Regions from separate parts of the Streptomyces sp. cg35 genome, predicted to be linked through region 3. Evidence: riboswitches for the same ligand, from Rfam matches in the RefSeq annotation. Region 3 holds a riboswitch; each other region holds the start of a gene.

What was found. Region 3 has a riboswitch for cobalamin ahead of ACQUQD_RS14080 (ribonucleoside-diphosphate reductase subunit alpha). Riboswitches for the same ligand answer to the same signal wherever they lie in the genome.
Region 1: another riboswitch for cobalamin. It lies ahead of metE (5-methyltetrahydropteroyltriglutamate--homocysteine S-methyltransferase); the one in region 3 lies ahead of ACQUQD_RS14080 (ribonucleoside-diphosphate reductase subunit alpha).
Region 2: another riboswitch for cobalamin. It lies ahead of ACQUQD_RS03540 (ABC transporter substrate-binding protein); the one in region 3 lies ahead of ACQUQD_RS14080 (ribonucleoside-diphosphate reductase subunit alpha).

The regions. Positions count from the first base shown of each region.
Region 1 covers NZ_CP191268.1:1,938,964-1,944,835, forward strand. The annotation lists gene ACQUQD_RS09055 (glycoside hydrolase family 36 protein) at 1-994, shown strand, start outside; gene ACQUQD_RS09060 (ROK family protein) at 1,110-2,267, shown strand; partial or broken gene ACQUQD_RS09065 (TerD family protein) at 2,340-2,477, shown strand; cobalamin riboswitch at 2,533-2,756, shown strand; gene metE (5-methyltetrahydropteroyltriglutamate--homocysteine S-methyltransferase) at 2,920-5,244, shown strand; gene ACQUQD_RS09075 (spore photoproduct lyase family protein) at 5,321-5,872, opposite strand, start outside.
Region 2 covers NZ_CP191268.1:720,572-726,443, forward strand. The annotation lists gene ACQUQD_RS03525 (arginine deiminase) at 1-219, shown strand, start outside; gene ACQUQD_RS03530 (hypothetical protein) at 247-2,397, shown strand; gene ACQUQD_RS03535 (nucleotidyltransferase domain-containing protein) at 2,434-2,925, opposite strand; cobalamin riboswitch at 3,053-3,253, shown strand; gene ACQUQD_RS03540 (ABC transporter substrate-binding protein) at 3,292-4,347, shown strand; gene ACQUQD_RS03545 (FecCD family ABC transporter permease) at 4,344-5,360, shown strand; gene ACQUQD_RS03550 (ABC transporter ATP-binding protein) at 5,357-5,872, shown strand, end outside.
Region 3 covers NZ_CP191268.1:3,085,000-3,090,871, forward strand. The annotation lists gene mctP (monocarboxylate uptake permease MctP) at 1-45, shown strand, start outside; gene ACQUQD_RS14070 (nucleoside hydrolase) at 142-1,122, shown strand; gene ACQUQD_RS14075 (hypothetical protein) at 1,144-1,983, opposite strand; cobalamin riboswitch at 2,069-2,199, shown strand; gene ACQUQD_RS14080 (ribonucleoside-diphosphate reductase subunit alpha) at 2,321-4,687, shown strand; gene ACQUQD_RS14085 (ribonucleotide-diphosphate reductase subunit beta) at 4,687-5,706, shown strand; gene ACQUQD_RS14090 (hypothetical protein) at 5,703-5,870, opposite strand.

The DNA.
Region 1 (5,872 bases), 1.1 Mb from region 3:
GTGCAGCTGGTACGCCTACTACGAGAACATCACCGAGGAGCAGCTCACCAAGGACATCACCGCCCTGCGCGGCCTGCCCTTCGACGTCGTCCAGATCGACGACGGCTGGGAGCAGAGGGTGGGCGACTGGCACGCCAACGCCAAGTTCCCCTCCGGAATGCGTGCGTTGGCCGACCGCATCACGGAGGCCGGGCTGCGGCCCGGGCTGTGGATCGCGCCGTTCATCGTCCACCCCGACGCGCAGGTCGCCCACGAGCGGCCGGAGTTGCTGCTGCGGGACGGCGACGGCGCCCCGGTGACGGCCGGCCACAACTGGGGCACCGGCTACTGGGCGCTCGACCTCACACTGCCCGCCGCACAGGAGCATCTGCGCGAGATGATGCGCCGGGTCAGCCGGGACTGGGGATTCACGTACCTGAAGATCGACTTCATCGGTGCCGGCGCGGTGCCGGGGGCCCGGTTCGAGGACGTCGGCCGCGAGGAGGCGTACCGGATCGGCCTGCGCATCATCCGGGAGGAGGCCGGCCCGGACGCCTATCTCCTCGGCAGCGGCGCACCCCTGCTGCCCTCCCTCGGACTGCTCGACGGCATCCGCAGCGGCCCCGACGTCGCACCCCTGTGGGAGCACTACGCCACCCAGGACCCCTCCGACGCCCTGGCGCGCAACGCCGTCGTCAACACCGTGCACCGGCTGTGGCAGGCGCCCCTGCTGGAGGTCGACCCGGACGTCGTGTACTTCCGCAGCCGCCTCAATCTGCTGACCGAGCAGCAGCAGAGCTGGCTGCGCGACCTCGCCGACGTCTGCGGTTTCCGTGCGGTGTCCGATCCGCCGGGCTGGCTGCACCCGGACGAACTGGAGGCGATGACGGCGTACTTGGCGCACCGCCCCGAGGTGCGCAGGCTCGGCCGGTACCGCTTCGCGATCGACGGGCGCGAGATCGACTTCGGCCCGGCCGTCGCTCCGGACACGGAACAGCGCTATCCGATCGCCTGATCCGTGACCGTCGCGAGGGAGCGATCCACGATCCTCGTACGGCGGCCGCCCTGAATTAGTAAACTGCTCAGCATTATTCAGCAGCGGCCCGCAGACCCCACCAGGGAGCACCAGCATGGCGACGACCGGAACAGACCTGTCCCGGATGCGCGAGATGAACCAACTGTCGATCGTGTGGGCGCTGCGCGGCAACCCACCCGCCACCGTCACTGAACTCGCGGGCCGGGCCGGGCTGTCCCGGCCCGCCGTCGACGTGCTGGTGCAGTCCCTGGTGACCGACGGGTGGGCCGAGGTCGAGCAGCCGAAAGCCAGCAGCGTCGTCGGCCGGCCCGCCCGGCGCTTCCGGTTCCGGGCCACCGCCGGTCACGCACTCGGCATCGACATAGGCGTCCACAAGATCCTCGTCATGCTGAGCGACCTGGAGGGGAACATCGTCCGCAGCACGCGCCGACCGGTCGACCCTGAGGCCGCGCCCGAAGCTCGGCTGGCGTCGGTCGACGAGGTCATCGACGAGGTGCTGCGCGGCGTCGCCATGACGCCGGCCGACATCTGGGCCGTGACGATCGGTGTGACCGGCCCCGTCGACTCCAGCGGCCGCACCACCCTGTTCACTCCTCTCCCCGGCTGGAGCACCGCCGACCCGGCCGCTCATCTGGCAACCCGCTTCACCTGCCCCATTCAGGTCGAGAACGACTGCAAGCTCGCCGCCGTCGCCGAGCGTTGGAAGGGCGTCGCCCAGGACGCCGACGACATCGTCTTCCTTCTCGCGGGGCTGCGTACCGGCGCCGGCCTCATCCTCGACGGCACCCTGCGCCGCGGACACGGCGGCGCCGCGGGCGAGATCGGCGCGCTCAAGGCCGTGCGCTGGCTCGCCGCTCCGGACCACCTCGCCTCCTGCCCCGGGGTACCGGAGACGGCGGCGGCCGGCGACATCGCGGCCTGGGTGTTCCAGGCGGCCCGGGACGGTGACCGGGACGCGAGGGCCGCCGTACGCCGCTACACCCGGGACCTCGCGGTCGGGGTCGCCGCCCTCGTTCTCGCCCTGGACCCCGAGGTCGTCGTCTACGGCGGAGGGTTCTCCCGCTCCGCCGACGTCATCCTGGAGCCGCTGCGCCGAGAACTGACCAAGCACTGCCTGCGCCTGCCGGAGCTGCGCACCTCGACGCTCGGCGACGAGAGCGTGGCCCTGGGCGCGCTGCGTCTGGCCCTCGACGAGATCGACAGCCGCCTGCTGAGCGACGGGCTTGCGGCACCGACGGCTCCACGGGGCTAGGGCCGGTCCGGCGGATCAGGTCGCGCTCGGGGGCCCGTGCCGTTCTGTGCCGGTGAGCGGGGTCGGGTGTGCGCCACCACCGAACGCGGCCTGCTGCTCGCCGAGTTCCACCGCCGCGGCCCCGTGTGGCGCTTCCGTGCCGTCGGGCAGGGCTACGGCCACGGTCTCGACGCGCTCGCCCTCGGGTACGGCGTCGACATCGCCGGCTGAGGCGGCGCCGCGGTCGTGGCCCCGGCCGCTTGGCGCCGAGCGGCCCCCGCCCCGTAGGCTGGCCCGTGCAGCTGGTTCGCCCCGTCCGCCAGGCGGGAGCGTCGCAAGAGGGAACCCGGTGGGAATCCGGGACTGCCCCGCAGCGGTGAGTGGGAACGACCGCCGTCATACGCACTGGGTCCCGACGAACGGGACCTGGGAAGCGACGGCCAGTAGGTGTCCTCCGGATCGGAGGACGTGCCCGCGAGTCCGAAGACCTGCCATCTGCCCGTGCGCGTACGACGCGTGCGCGGACATCTCGGTGACCTCGAGGGCGGGTCGGCGTACACACCGGACGGACGACCGCGCCCCGGCGCGCGGGACCGTGCCGCCGGTCTGTCACTCCTTTCCGGCCGCGTCGGTCTCCGGGATCCCAGGGATACGTCTCTCGAAGGAGATCTCCGTGACCACCAGGACCGCGGCCGCGGCAGCACGGGCCACCGTGTACGGCTACCCCCGCCAGGGACAGAATCGCGAGCTGAAGAAGGCGATCGAGGGCTACTGGAAGGGCCGCGTCACCGCCGACGCCCTCCGTGCCACCGCCGCCGGACTGCGCCGCACGAACTGGCGGGAGCTGGCCGGCGCGGGCATCGGCGAAGTGCCGACCGGCGACTTCTCGTACTACGACCACGTCCTCGACACCAGCGTCATGGTCGGCGCGATCCCCGAGCGCCACCGCGCCGCTTTCGACGCCGATGCCCTGGACGGGTTCTTCGCCATGGCCCGTGGCACGCAGGACGTCGCGCCGCTGGAGATGACGAAGTGGTTCGACACCAACTACCACTACCTGGTGCCCGAGTTGGGGCCGGACACGGTGTTCACCGCTGACTCCACGAAGCAGGTCACGGAGTTCGAGGAAGCGCTCGCCCTGGGGCTGGCCGCCCGGCCGGTCCTCGTCGGTCCGGTCACGTATCTGCTGCTGGCCAAGCCCGCGCCCGGTGTCGCCGCCGACTTCGACCCGCTGACCCTCCTCGACCGGCTGCTGCCCGTGTACGCGCAGGTGCTCACCGAGCTGCGTGCGGCCGGGGCCCCGTGGGTGCAGCTCGACGAGCCCGCCCTCGTCCAGGACCGCACCCCGGCCGAGCTGAACGCGGCGGCCCGCGCCTACCGCGACCTCGGTGCTCTCGCCGACCGGCCCAAGCTGCTCGTGGCCTCGTACTTCGACCGGCTGGGCGACGCCCTGCCGGTCCTGGCCAAGGCCCCGGTCGACGGTCTGGCGCTCGACTTCACCGGCTCGGCGGCCGCCAACCTCGACGCCCTCGCGGCCGTCGGCGGGCTGCCCGGCAAGCGGCTGGTCGCCGGTGTCGTCGACGGCCGCAACGTCTGGATCAACGATCTGGCGAGGTCCCTCACCACGCTCGGCACCCTGCTCGGCCTCGCCGACCGGGTCGACGTCGCCCCGTCCTGCTCGCTGCTGCACGTCCCGCTGGACGCGTCGCTGGAGCGGGACATCGAGCCGCAGATCCTGCGCTGGCTGGCCTTCGCGCGGCAGAAGACCGCCGAGGTGGCGACCCTCGCCGCGGGTCTGGCCCAGGGCACCGGCAGCGTCACGGCGGAGCTCGCCGCGAACCGGGCGGACCTGGCGTCGCGGGCCGGATCCCCGATCACGCACGACCCGGACGTGCGGGCCCGCGCCGCCGCCGTCACGGACGCGGACGGGCGCCGCTCTCCGTCGTACGCCGAGCGGTCCGCCGCGCAGCGCGCCCACCTCGGCCTGCCGCTGCTGCCGACCACGACGATCGGCTCGTTCCCGCAGACCGGTGAACTGCGCGCGGCGCGGGCCGACTTGAGGGCGGGCCGTATCGACACGGTCGCGTACGAGGAGCGCATCAGGAACGAGATCCGCGACGTCGTCTCCTTCCAGGAGAAGACCGGCCTGGACGTCCTCGTGCACGGCGAGCCCGAGCGCAACGACATGGTCCAGTACTTCGCCGAGCGGCTCACCGGCTACCTCGCCCTGCAGGCCGGCTGGGTGCAGTCGTACGGCACCCGTTACGTGCGCCCGCCGGTCCTGGCCGGCGACATCTCGCGTCCCGGGCCGATGACGGTGCGCTGGACCGCGTACGCCCAGTCCCTCTCGGACCGCCCCGTCAAGGGCATGCTCACCGGGCCGGTCACCATGCTCGCCTGGTCCTTCGTCCGCGACGACCAGCCGCTCGGGGACACCGCTCGGCAGGTCGCTCTCGCGCTGCGGGACGAGGTGAACGACCTGGAGGCGTCCGGGACTTCGGTGATCCAGGTCGACGAGCCCGCGCTGCGCGAGACGCTGCCGCTGCGCGCCGCCGACCGTGCCGGCTACCTGGCCTGGGCCACCGAGGCGTTCCGCCTCACCACCAGCGGTGTGCGTCCGGACACCCAGATCCACACGCACATGTGCTACGCCGAGTTCGGTGACATCGTCCAGGCCATCGACGACCTCGACGCCGACGTCATCAGCCTGGAAGCGGCCCGCTCCCACATGCAGGTCGCCCACGAGCTGGCGGGGCACGGTTACCCGCGGGAGGCGGGACCCGGCGTGTACGACATCCACTCGCCCCGCGTACCGGGCGTGGCGGAGGCGGCGGCCCTGCTGCGTGCGGGACTCGAGGCCATCCCGGCCGAACGGCTGTGGGTCAATCCGGACTGTGGCCTGAAGACCCGCGGCTGGCCCGAGACCCGGGCCTCCCTGGAGAACCTCGTCGCCGCGGCGCGCACCGTCCGCGCGGAGCTGGGGTCGACCACGTCCTGACGCCGGCACGCCCGTGCCGGGCCGTGGGCATCCCTGCGCCCCGGCCCGGCACGGGTCCGCGTCCCCAGGGGGAGGGTCAGAACGCGTATCTGACGCGCAGCCAGGGCGCGTGCGCCGCCAGCAGTTCACCGAGCCGCGCGAGCGAGCGCTGCTTGATCTCGTGGGCGTAGCGGACGTTGAGGGCGCCGTTCTGGGAACGCTTCGTCTCCTGGGCGGCGGGCTGCCACAGCACGTCCTCGGCGCGGGGATGCCAGCCCAGGTTGACCTCGTGCAGCGCCTGGTTGTGCGTCAGCATGATGACCTCGGCCGCCGCCTGTTCCTTCACCCGGGCGGGCAGGACGTCGTCGAGGTGGGTGAGCAGTTCGGCCCAGTCGCGCTGCCATCCCTGGCGCAGGACGACCGGCGAGAGGTTGAAGTGGATCTCGTATCCGGCGTCGAGGAAGTCCGCGGCCGCGGCGATCCGGTCGGCGATCGGGCTGGTGCGGATGTCCAGCAGCCGGGAGTCGTCGGCGGGCATGAGGGAGAACCGCACCCGGGTCCGTCCCTGGGGGTCGAGGGCGAGCAGGTCGGGGTTGACGAACTTGGTGGCGAACGACGCCTTGGCCGTCGGCAGGCCGCGGAACGCGGC
Region 2 (5,872 bases), 2.4 Mb from region 3:
GTGTACGCGTCCGAGCGCCAGCAGTGGGACAGCGGCAACAACGCGGTCGCCCTCGAACCCGGTGTCGTCGTCACCTACGACCGCAACACCCAGACCAACACCCTGCTGCGCAAGGCCGGTGTCGAGGTCGTCACCATCGTCGGCGCCGAACTCGGCCGCGGCCGTGGTGGCGGGCACTGCATGACCTGCCCCATCGTCCGCGACCCCGTGGACTTCTGACCGCCGCGCACCCGGTGAGGTCACGCCATGGAACGGACCGCGCTCCACGGACCGGTGCGGGTGGTGGCCTTCGTGGTGGCCGCGCTCGCCACCCTGTGCGTGATCACGACGGCGACGGTGCGCGCCACGGTCCTCGACCCGGCGTTCCACGCGTCCGTGCTCGACGAGCAGCGCGCGTACGACCGGCTCTACAACGAGGTGCTGGTGGACCCCGCGGTCTCCCCGGTCACCAGGGACCTGCTGGCGGGGCTGAACGTCCCGGAAGCCCAGGTGACGTCCAACATCAAACTGGTGCTGCCGCCGGAGACGGTCCGTGACCTGGCACAGCAGCAGATCGACGCGGTGGTCGGCTATCTGAACGGCGAGCGCGCCACCCTCGACCTGACCGTCGACCTGCGGCCGGTGCTCGCCAATGTCGACCATCTGGCGCAGACCTACTTCGGCGATCTCGTGGCCGGGCTGCAGCGCAGCACGGAACCCGACTTCGACCGGTTCACGGCGGACCTCTCGGACGCCGTGGGCGATCTGGCGGCGGGCCGGGCACCGGAGGGGCTGCCGACGCTCCCGCTCACCACGACGCAGGCCGACCGGGCCGCCGAGACGCTGCTGCGGGCGCTGCCGGAGCGGGAGCGTGACGCGCTGCGCCCGCAGGTCGAGACCGCGCTGGCCGACGGGGACGTCGCCACGGCGCTCGCGGCCGTGGCCCCCGCGGTGTTCTCGGACCGGGCCCGCGAGGCGGTGCGGCAGTTCCAGCGGGCCGTCGACGGCGGCACCTGGGACCTCGGCGCGGTCCTCGCCGCCTCCGGCAACGACCTCCAGGTCCTCCACGACATCCGCCCCTACACCGCCGCGGGACTCGGGCTCGTGGAGATCGTCGCCGCGGTGCTGCTCGTGCTCTCCCTGGCCGCGCTCTGGTTCATCGGCCCTCCCCGGCCGGGCTCCCGGCTGCGGCCCTTCGGGTGGTCGCTCCTCGCCGGCGGGCTGCTGACGGCGGCCGCCGTCGGTGTGACCCGGCTGGTCACCGACGGCCGCGTCGTCGACCCGCCCGCGTCGTGGCCGCCGAGTCTGATCCGGCTCGTCGACGACGTGCAGCACGGCGCCCTCGACCACATCGCCCGCACCGCCCTGTGGGCCGCGCTCGTCCCCGTGGCCGCCGGAGCGCTGCTGGTCCTGGTGGACCGGGTACGGCGGGTGCGGGCCCTGGACTCCCGGCGCCTCGTCACGCTCGGGCTCGGCGGCGCCGCTGTGGCGCTGGCCGGGATGACCGTGGTGCCGCTCGTCGCCCGGCCGGCCGCACCGCGTCCGTGCCAGGGCAGCTCCGCGCTGTGCGACCGCCGCTACGACGAGGTCGCACACCTCACCTCGCACAACGCCATGTCGACGACCGTCGACCGCTTCATCGGCCCTCTCCAGGACCCGGGGATCACCGCCCAGTTGAACGACGGCGTCCGCGCCCTGCAGATCGACACCTACCGGTGGGAGCAGCCCGACGAGATCGCCGGGCGCCTGCGCGACTCCGACTTCACGGCCGCGCAGCAGGCGCTCATCACCCAGGCGATCAACACGTTCAACCCTCCGCGCGAGGGGCTGTGGCTGTGCCATTCCGTGTGCCGGGCGGGGGCGCTCGCCCTGGTGCCGACGCTGCGCGAGATCGGTGACTGGATGCGCGCGCACCCGACCGAGGTGATCACCCTCATCGTGCAGGACGCGATCACCGGCCGGGACACCCGACAGGCCGTGCACGAGGCCGGGTTGGACACTCTCGTGCACACGCCCGACCCCGACCCGGCGAAGCCCTGGCCGACGCTCGGCGACATGATCGACAGCGGTCGCCGCCTGGTCGTCTTCGCCGAGCGGGCGGACGGCCCGGCGCCCTGGTACCGCAATTTCTACCGGTACGGCATGGAGACCCCGTTCGCGTTCCGCGCGCCGGACGAGATGAGCTGCGCGCCGCACCGCGGCGGCGACGACAAGCGGCTGTTCCTGCTGAACCACTTCATCACCATCGACGGCGGCAGCCGGCTCGACGCGGGCACGGTGAACACCCGCCGCTTCGTCCTGGACCGGGTCCACCGGTGCGAGCGGGAGCGCGGCAGACCGGTCACGTTCGTCGCCGTGGACTACGCCACGATCGGCGACCCGGCGGGCGCGGTCGCCGCGTTGAACGCCGAGCGCTGAGGAGCAGTCGCTCGATGCTCACGCCGTGACTGACGGTCAGAAGTGCGTGGCGATCCCGAAGACCGTGCGGAGCAGGGCCATGTCGTGCCGGTCGCGGTCCGTGGGCTCGTAGCCCTGGTGGAAGGACACCTGCTGGGCGGCGGAGAGGCACGGCACCCGCTCCCCCGCGACCGTGCCGGTGACGAAGCACTCCGCCGGATAGACGAACGGCCGCTCCGCGGCGAAGGAGGCCTGCCGGGCGGAACCGTCGTCGGCGAAGACCAGGGGATGCAGATCGAGTACGCGTCCGTCCGGATCCGTGACGACGAACCGGACGGGGCGCTGGTCCAGGGACTCGGTGAATGCCGCGTCGGCCAGGGCGGCGAGCACGACCGGCTCCTGTTCCTGCCGGTGCATCAGGTCCAGATCACGGTGCTCCCGGGTCTGCTCGCCGACCAGGGCGTCGATGCCCCAGCCGCCCCCGACCCACACGTCCGCCCCGGCCCGGCGCAGCAGGGCGAGCACGGCCCGCACGTCGTCAGCTGTCATCATCCGACGCAGGGTAGGGGCCGGACGGCGTGGGCGGCGACCCAGATGTTCCCGGAGCAGCACCATGCCATGGCCTCCGGGACGTACCGGGAGGCCCGGCCCGCCCGGGAGTGCCTGGTCAGGCCCGTGATACCTTCCGATGGCCAGTCGTACCTTTGTGCGTTCTCGTACGTGCACGGGTCAGGGAATCCGGTGGAAGTCCGGAACTGACGCGCAGCGGTGAGGGTGACGGGCGGAGCCACTGCCACTGGGCCGGTCCACCGGTCCGGGAAGGCGCTCCGGCCGGACGATCCCGAGTCCGAAGACCTGCTGGCGGCCCCCGGGGTCGAGGACCGGCCGGGGGTGGACCACAGACCGGCTCCGCGTATGGGCCCTGGACGCAGAGGAAGTTCCGTGCCGTTCGCACGTCAAGTCCGCCGTCTCGCACCGCTGTTGGCGGGCGCCTTGTTGCTCACGGCCTGCGGCGGGGCAGGCTCCGCCGACACCGCGGACCGGGCCGGCGGGGGCGTCACCCTCGACAACTGCGGTACGAAGGTCCGGGTCGCGCACGCCCCGCGCCGCGCCGTCGCCCTGGACCAGGGTTCGGCGGAGATCATGCTCTCGCTCGGTCTCGCCGACCGGATGGTGGGGACCGCGACGTGGACCGATCCCGTCCTGAAGGGCCTGGAGAAGGCGAACGCGAAGGTCCCGCGGCTCGCCGACCGCTACCCGTCCTTCGAGAAGGTCCTGGACACCGAACCGGACTTCGCCGCAGCCTCGTTCACGTACACCCTCGGCAAGGGCGGCGTGGCGCCCCGCGAGCAGTTCGAGAAGCTCGGCGTGCCCACCTACCTGTCACCCACGGACTGCGCCGGCAAGGACAACAGCGGTGACGGCGACGGCGTACGCACCCGTGCCCTGACCATGGACACCGTCTACGGCGAGATACGCGACCTGGCCCGGATCTTCGACGTGGAGGAGCGCGGCGACAAGCTCGTCGCGCAGCTCAAGTCCCGTGTGAAGAAGGCGGCTTCGGGCGTGGACGCCAAGGGTGTGAGCGTCCTGTACTGGTTCGCGAACTCCGACTCGCCCTACATGGCCGGCTGTTGCGGCGCGCCCGGCATCGTCACCGAGGAGCTCGGTGTGCGCAACGTCTTCGACGACACGCACGAGGAGTGGCCGCAGATCAACTGGGAGACCGTCGCGGACCGCGACCCCGACGTCCTCGTCATCGGCGATCTGACCCGCCGTTCGCAGTCCGCGGAGTCCGCCGCGCAGAAGATCCGGTTCCTGGAGTCCGACCCGGTGACCAAGGAGATGACCGCCGTCCGCGAGAAGCGGTACGTGCTGCTGAAGGGGCAGGACCTGAATCCGACGATCCGTACCGTCGACGGTGTGGAGAAGGTGGCCGCCGCGCTGCGCGGCTTCGGCCTCGGCAAGTGAGCACGGTCCGGCCCGCCCTGTACGGGGCCGCGGCACTCGCCGTGCTGTGCGCGTCCGTCGCCGTGGCCATCACCATCGGACCCGCGCACATCGGCGTCGGCGACGTGTGGTCGGCGGTCGGCGCCCGGATCGGCTGGGGCACCTCCGAGCTGTCCCCGATCCGGGACGGCATCGTGTGGAACCTGCGGCTGCCGCGCACGCTGCTCGCCGCGGTGTGCGGGGCCGGGCTCGCGGTGTGCGGCACCACGCTCCAGGCGCTGCTGCGCAATCCGCTCGCCGACCCGTTCGTGCTCGGTGTCTCGTCGGGCGCGTCGACCGGGGCGGTCCTCGTCGTGGTGCTGGGCCTCGGCGGCGGCGCGCTCTCGGTGTCCGGCGGCGCGTTCCTCGGGGCGCTGTGCTCGTTCGCGCTGGTGCTGCTGCTCAGTCACACCCTGGGCGGGACGACGGACCGGGTGGTGCTGTGCGGGGTCGCCGCGATGCAGCTGTTCTCGGCGCTGACCTCGTTCGTGGTGCTCACGGCGGCCGACGCGGAGACGACGCGCGGCGTCCTGTTCTGGCTGCTCGGCTCGCTCGGCGGGGTCGGCTGGACGGAGGTGTGGCTGTGTCTGGCGGTGCTCGTGGTGACGCTGGCGGTGTGCCTCGGGTACGGCCGGACCCTGGACGCGTTCGCCTTCGGCCCGGAGGCGGCGGCCGCGCTCGGCGTGCACGTGGCCCGCACCCGGCTCGTCCTGCTGTGCGTGACGGCCCTGCTGACGGCGGCCCTGGTCAGCGCGGCGGGGGCGATCGGCTTCGTCGGGCTCGTCCTGCCGCACGCGGCGCGCGCCCTGGTGGGGCCGGGGCACACCCGGCTGCTGCCGGTCACGGCGGTGGCCGGTGCCGTGTTCCTGGTGTGGGTCGACACGCTGGCCCGTACGGTCCTCGAACCGCAGGAGGTTCCGGTGGGCGTGGTGACGTCGCTGATCGGCGTGCCCGCGTTCGTGGCCGTGCTGTACCGCGGCCGGAGCACCCGGTGAGCGCGGGCCTGCGCGCGGACCGCGTGTCCTGGTCGCCCGGCGGCGCCCTGATCCTGGACGGGGTCAGCCTGACGCCCCGGACGGGCTCCGTCACCGGGGTGCTCGGCCCGAACGGCTCGGGCAAGTCGACGCTGCTGCGGCTGCTCGCCGGGGTCCTCGCTCCGGCGGCCGGAGTCGTCACCCTCGACGGCGCCCCGCTCTCCGCGCTGCCCCGCAAGGAGGCGGCCCGGCGGATCGCCCTGGTCCATCAACAGGCTGACACCCAGGTCGAGTTGACGGTCGGCGATGTCGTCCGGCTGGGCCGGGTCCCGCATCGCAGGGCCTGGGCGCCCGTCTCGGCCGCGGACGAGGCGGCGGTCCGTGCGGCCCTCGACCGCAGCGGCCTCGCCGAGCAGGCGCACCGCCTGTGGCACACGCTGTCGGGCGGTGAGCGCCAGCGGGTGCAGATCGCCCGCGCTCTCGCGCAGGAACCGCGTGAGCTGCTGCTCGACGAGCCGACGAACCATCTCGAC
Region 3 (5,872 bases):
GGCGTGCAGGTCGACCTGCCCACCGTCGGGGCCTCCGGCCACTAGGAATCGCCTCCCCCGCCGACGACGGGCCCCTCCTTCACGGAGGGGCCCGTCGCATTACGGTGATCGATACAACGCACCATCTGCCCCGGAGGAACCATGGCCGCCCCCATCGTGCTCGACAGCGATCCCGGAATCGACGACGCCGTCGCACTGCAGTACCTGCTCGGCACGGGGCTGTGGGACCTCAAGGCCTACACGACCGTCGGCGGCAACGTGCCCGCCGGGCAGACCTTCCGCAACGGCCGGGCCCTCGCCCGGGTGTTCGGCATCGACGGCGACGTGACGGTGCACCGGGGCGCCGGCCGCCCGCTGACCCGCCTGCCGTACGCGGCCGCCGGCGAGTTCCACGGCTCCGCGGGACTCGGTACGGAGCAGCTGCCGGACTCGACCGCGCCGGAGCACCCCGAGTCCTCCGCGCAGGCCCTGCTGAGGCTCTCGCGCGCGTACGAGGGGGAGCTGACGGTGTGCGCGACGGGCCCGCTCACCAATGTGGCGCTCGCCCTGAGCGAGGACCCGGACTTCGCCCGGCGCGTGAAGCGGCTGGTCTTCATGGGCGGGGCGGCCGAGGTGCCCGGGAACATCACGCCGGTCGCCGAGTTCAACGCGTGGACGGACCCGGACGCGGCGGACCTGGTCGTGTCGTCGGGCATCCCGTACACGATGGTCGGGCTCGACGCGACGCACGGCTGGCGGTTCGGGCCCGACGAGCTCAAGACTCTGGAGGAGGCGGGCGAGGGCATGGAGCTGACCGCGCGCCTGATGCGCTTCTACCTCGGCGCGTACGAGGAGACCGGGGGCAGCCCCCTGCACGACCCGCTGGCCGTCGGGGTGTGCGCCGACGAGTCGTTCGTGACCGCCGCCGAGGGCACGGTCGTCGTGGAGTGCGCGAGCGAACTCACCCGCGGCAAGACGGTGTTCGTCCCCTACGACTCCGACTACCCGCGCGCTTACTACTCGGAGTCGCCCCTGGTGGCCGCCCGCACCGAGCACCGCGGCCGGGTCGCCCTGGGCACGGGCCCGCGCAACTTCACCGAGGACTTCGTGAACACGCTCCTGAAGCGGCCCGCGGCCGGGTAGCACCGGCGCCGGGGCCGGTGCTCACGCGCCGGCCCCGTACAGCGTCCCGCCCACCTCGCGCGCGAGGTGGGCGGCCCAGCGGACGGTCTCGTCGCGGCCCGCGCCCTCCTCGCCGAGGAGGAGCACGAGCACTCCGCCGACCCGCACATGGGCGCGGTACCGGGTGGTCGTCCCGCCCTCGTACATCACGTCCTGGACCTCCAGGAACGCCTCGTCGCCCAGGCCCTTGAGCGGCACGGTCCCGTACCGCTCGGTCGCCGAGCCCGCCTCCATGTCGGAGGCGAACTCCCGGCAGTGCCGCAGGATGTCCTGCTCGACGCGCTGATGGTCGCGGGCCTCGGCGACGGGCAGCGACACGATCATCTGCGTCGCCACGAGGTGCCCCTCCGGCGGCCGGGTCGCACGGTCCACCCACTGGGTGCGGGCCAGCGCCATGGCGCCCCGGTACGCCGCCGGGCCCAGCCAGGCCGGGTCCTTCTCCCCGGCCGCGTCCAGGCAGTACGACCAGCGGCCGCTGCGCTGGTCGTGGGTGCTCTCGTACGGGCCCGCCTGGGTCTCCCCGCGCTCCAGCCCCGTACCGAACGCGGCGTCGGGCAGCAGCGCCTTCTTCAACTGCTCGGCGGTGAAGACCTGCCGGGGCGCGGCGACGGCGTCCCGGCCCGGGGCGGTCGCGGGGCCGGTGGGCCGGACCACCTCGGGGCTCGGCGCCGTCGGGCTCGCGGACGTCTTCGGACTCGCGGACGTCTTCGAAGAGGCGGACGACGACGGCCCGGCCGCGGCCCGGTCCGCCGCTCCCCCGCCGCACCCCGCCAGAAGCACCGTCACCAGCGGCACCACGGCCGTCCCCTGCCACGCGCGCATCGAGCCCTCCCCAAGATCGCCCGCCCGTAGATCGCCGTCACCCTATCCGACACAAGATGTGGGCCTGCCGCGAAAGCCTGACACAAGATGTATGCTCACTCTCGCTGTCGCCGCAGGGGAATCCGGTGCAAATCCGGAACTGTCCCGCAACGGTGAACGTAAGCGCACATAAGCGTCCGCGTGAGTCCGATGACCTGTCGACAGCACGCCCGAGCCGTCCGGCCCGGGCGTCGACGACGTCCGGGCCTCGCGGAATGGGCCGGTGACGACGGCGCCTCCGTGCGCCCGAGCCACTCCCTCCCCGCAGGCCCCGAGCCGAGCGAGGGAGAGCCTCCACGTGACCATCGCGCCGCCCGCCGAACCGGTCTCAGCCGCACCGGACGACGCTCCGGGGACCGCGCTGCTGCGCACCCTGACCGAGCTGACCGCCGACCTCCCCGACGCCGACCCCGGCCGGGTCGCAGCCGCCGCGCTGCGCGGCCGCAGTGCCCGCGCCGACGAGGCCGAGCTGCGCGGACTCGCCACCGAGGCAGCGGCGGGGCTCATCTCCGAGGACCCCGTCTACTCCCGGCTGGCCGCCCGGCTCCTGACGCTCTCCATCGCCGCCGAGGCCGCCTCGCAGGGCGTGACCTCGTTCACCGAGTCGGTCGCGGTCGGCCACCGCGAGGGGCTCGTCGCCGACCGCACCGCCGAGTTCGTGCGGATCCACGCCGCCCGGCTGAACGCGCTGATCGACCCGGCCGGGGACGACCGCTTCGGCTACTTCGGCCTGCGCACCCTGCACAGCCGCTACCTGCTGCGCCACCCGATCACCCGCCAGGTCGTCGAGACCCCGCAGCACTTCATGCTCCGCGTCGCCGCCGGTCTCGCCGAGGACGACAGCGCCCGCGCCGTCGACGAGGTCGCCGCGCTGTACGGCCTGATGAGCCGCCTCGACTACCTGCCCTCCTCCCCCACCCTCTTCAACTCCGGCACCCGGCACCCGCAGATGTCGAGCTGTTACCTGCTGGACTCCCCGCTGGACGAGCTGGACTCGATCTACGACCGCTACCACCAGGTGGCCCGGCTGTCGAAGCACGCGGGCGGCATCGGCCTCTCGTACTCCCGCATCCGCAGCCGGGGTTCGCTGATCCGCGGCACGAACGGGCACTCCAACGGCATCGTGCCGTTCCTGAAGACGCTGGACGCGTCGGTCGCCGCCGTGAACCAGGGCGGGCGCCGCAAGGGCGCCGCCGCCGTCTACCTGGAGACGTGGCACTCCGACATCGAGGAGTTCCTGGAGCTGCGCGACAACACCGGTGAGGACGCGCGCCGCACCCACAACCTGAACCTCGCGCACTGGATCCCCGACGAGTTCATGCGCCGGGTCAACGAGGGCGGCACCTGGTCGCTGTTCTCGCCGGCCGACGTGCCCGAGCTGGTCGACCTGTGGGGCGCGGAGTTCGACGCCGCGTACCGGAAGGCCGAGGCCGAGGGGAAGGCCCAGAAGACCATCCCCGCACGGGACCTGTACGGCCGCATGATGCGCACGCTCGCGCAGACCGGCAACGGCTGGCTGACCTTCAAGGACGCCGCCAACCGGACCGCCAACCAGACCGCGGAGCCCGGCCACACGGTCCACTCCTCGAACCTGTGCACCGAGATCCTGGAGGTGACGGACGACGGGGAGACGGCCGTCTGCAACCTCGGCTCCGTGAACCTGGGTTCCTTCGTGGACACGGCGACCGGGGACATCGACTGGGAGCGGCTCGACGAGACCGTCCGCACGGCCGTCACGTTCCTCGACCGGGTCGTCGACATCAACTTCTACCCGACCGAGCAGGCGGGCCGCTCCAACTCCCGCTGGCGTCCGGTGGGTCTGGGCGCGATGGGCCTGCAGGACGTCTTCTTCAAGCTGAAGCTGCCCTTCGACTCGCCCGAGGCCAGGGCGCTGTCCACGCGGATCGCCGAGCGCATCATGCTCGCCGCGTACGAGGCGTCCGCCGACCTCGCCGAGCGCAACGGGCCGCTGCCCGCCTGGCAGAAGACCCGGACCGCGCGCGGTGTCCTGCACCCCGACCACTACGGCGTCGAGTTCACCTGGCCGGAGCGCTGGGCCGCGCTGCGGGAACGTATCGCCGCGGTCGGCATGCGCAACTCGCTGCTGCTCGCGATCGCCCCGACGGCCACCATCGCGTCCATCGCGGGTGTCTACGAGTGCATCGAGCCGCAGGTCTCCAACCTGTTCAAGCGCGAGACGCTGTCCGGCGAGTTCCTCCAGGTCAACTCGTACCTGGTGGACGAGCTGAAGCGGCTCGGCGTGTGGGACGCGCAGACCCGCGAGGCGCTGCGCGAGTCCAACGGCTCGGTGCAGGGCTTCACGTGGGTGCCCGAGGAGGTGCGGGCGCTGTACCGCACGGCGTGGGAGATCCCGCAGCGCGGCCTCATCGACATGGCGGCGGCGCGCACCCCGTACCTCGACCAGGCCCAGTCCCTGAACCTGTTCATGGAGACCCCGACCATCGGCAAGCTCTCCTCGATGTACGCGTACGCCTGGAAGTCGGGCCTGAAGACGACGTACTACCTGCGCTCGCGCCCCGCGACGCGCATCGCCCGCGCGGCGGGCCGCTCCAGCGTCCCCGCGCAGACCGCCACGCCCGTCGTCGAGGCGGACGCGGTCGCCTGCTCCCTGGAAAACCCCGAGTCCTGCGAGGCCTGCCAGTAATGTCCGACACCACTGCCGAGAAGAACCTGCTCGACCCGGGCTTCGAACTGACCCTGCGTCCCATGCGCTACCCGGACTTCTACGAGCGCTACCGGGACGCCATCAAGAACACCTGGACCGTCGAGGAGGTCGACCTCCACTCGGACGTCGCCGACCTCGCGAAGCTCAGCCCGGGTGAGCAGCACATGATCGGCCGGCTGGTCGCGTTCTTCGCGACGGGCGACTCGATCGTGGCGAACAACCTGGTCCTGACGCTCTACAAGCACATCAACTCCCCCGAGGCGCGGCTGTACCTGAGCCGTCAGCTGTTCGAGGAGGCCGTGCACGTCCAGTTCTATCTGACGCTGCTCGACACCTATCTGCCCGATCCGGACGACCGGGCGGCGGCGTTCGCGGCGGTGGAGAACATCCCGTCCATCCGCGAGAAGGCCGAGTTCTGCTTCAAGTGGATGGACTCGGTCGAGAAGCTGGACCGCCTGGAGACCAAGGCGGACCGGCGCCGCTTCCTCCTCAACCTGATCTGCTTCGCGGCGTGCATCGAGGGGCTCTTCTTCTACGGCGCCTTCGCCTACGTCTACTGGTTCCGCTCGCGCGGCCTGCTGCACGGCCTGGCGACCGGCACCAACTGGGTGTTCCGCGACGAGACGATGCACATGAGCTTCGCCTTCGACGTGGTCGACACGGTCCGCAAGGAGGAGCCGGACCTGTTCGACGACGCACTGGAGCAGCAGGTCACCGACATGCTGCGGGAGGCGGTCGACGCCGAGCTGCAGTTCGGGCGCGACCTGTGCGGGGACGGGCTGCCGGGCATGAACACCGAGTCGATGCGGCAGTACCTGGAGTGCGTCGCCGACCAGCGCCTGCAGCGCCTCGGCTTCGCGCCCGTCTACGGCTCCGAGAACCCCTTCTCCTTCATGGAGCTGCAGGGTGTCCAGGAGCTGACCAACTTCTTCGAGCGGCGGCCCTCGGCGTACCAGGTCGCGGTCGAGGGCTCGGTCGGTTTCGACGAGGAGTTCTAGGCGGCCCGGGTGAACTCGGCGCGGTGGGAGGCCTGTTCGGCGTCCCGTCGCGCCTGCCGGAGCTGCCGGTCGATGCGGCGGTCGTGTGCGATCCCGTACAGGGACGGGGCGGCGAGGAGGAGGAAGACGAAGAGGACGGTGAGGTAGTTCATCGCTGTGTTCATGT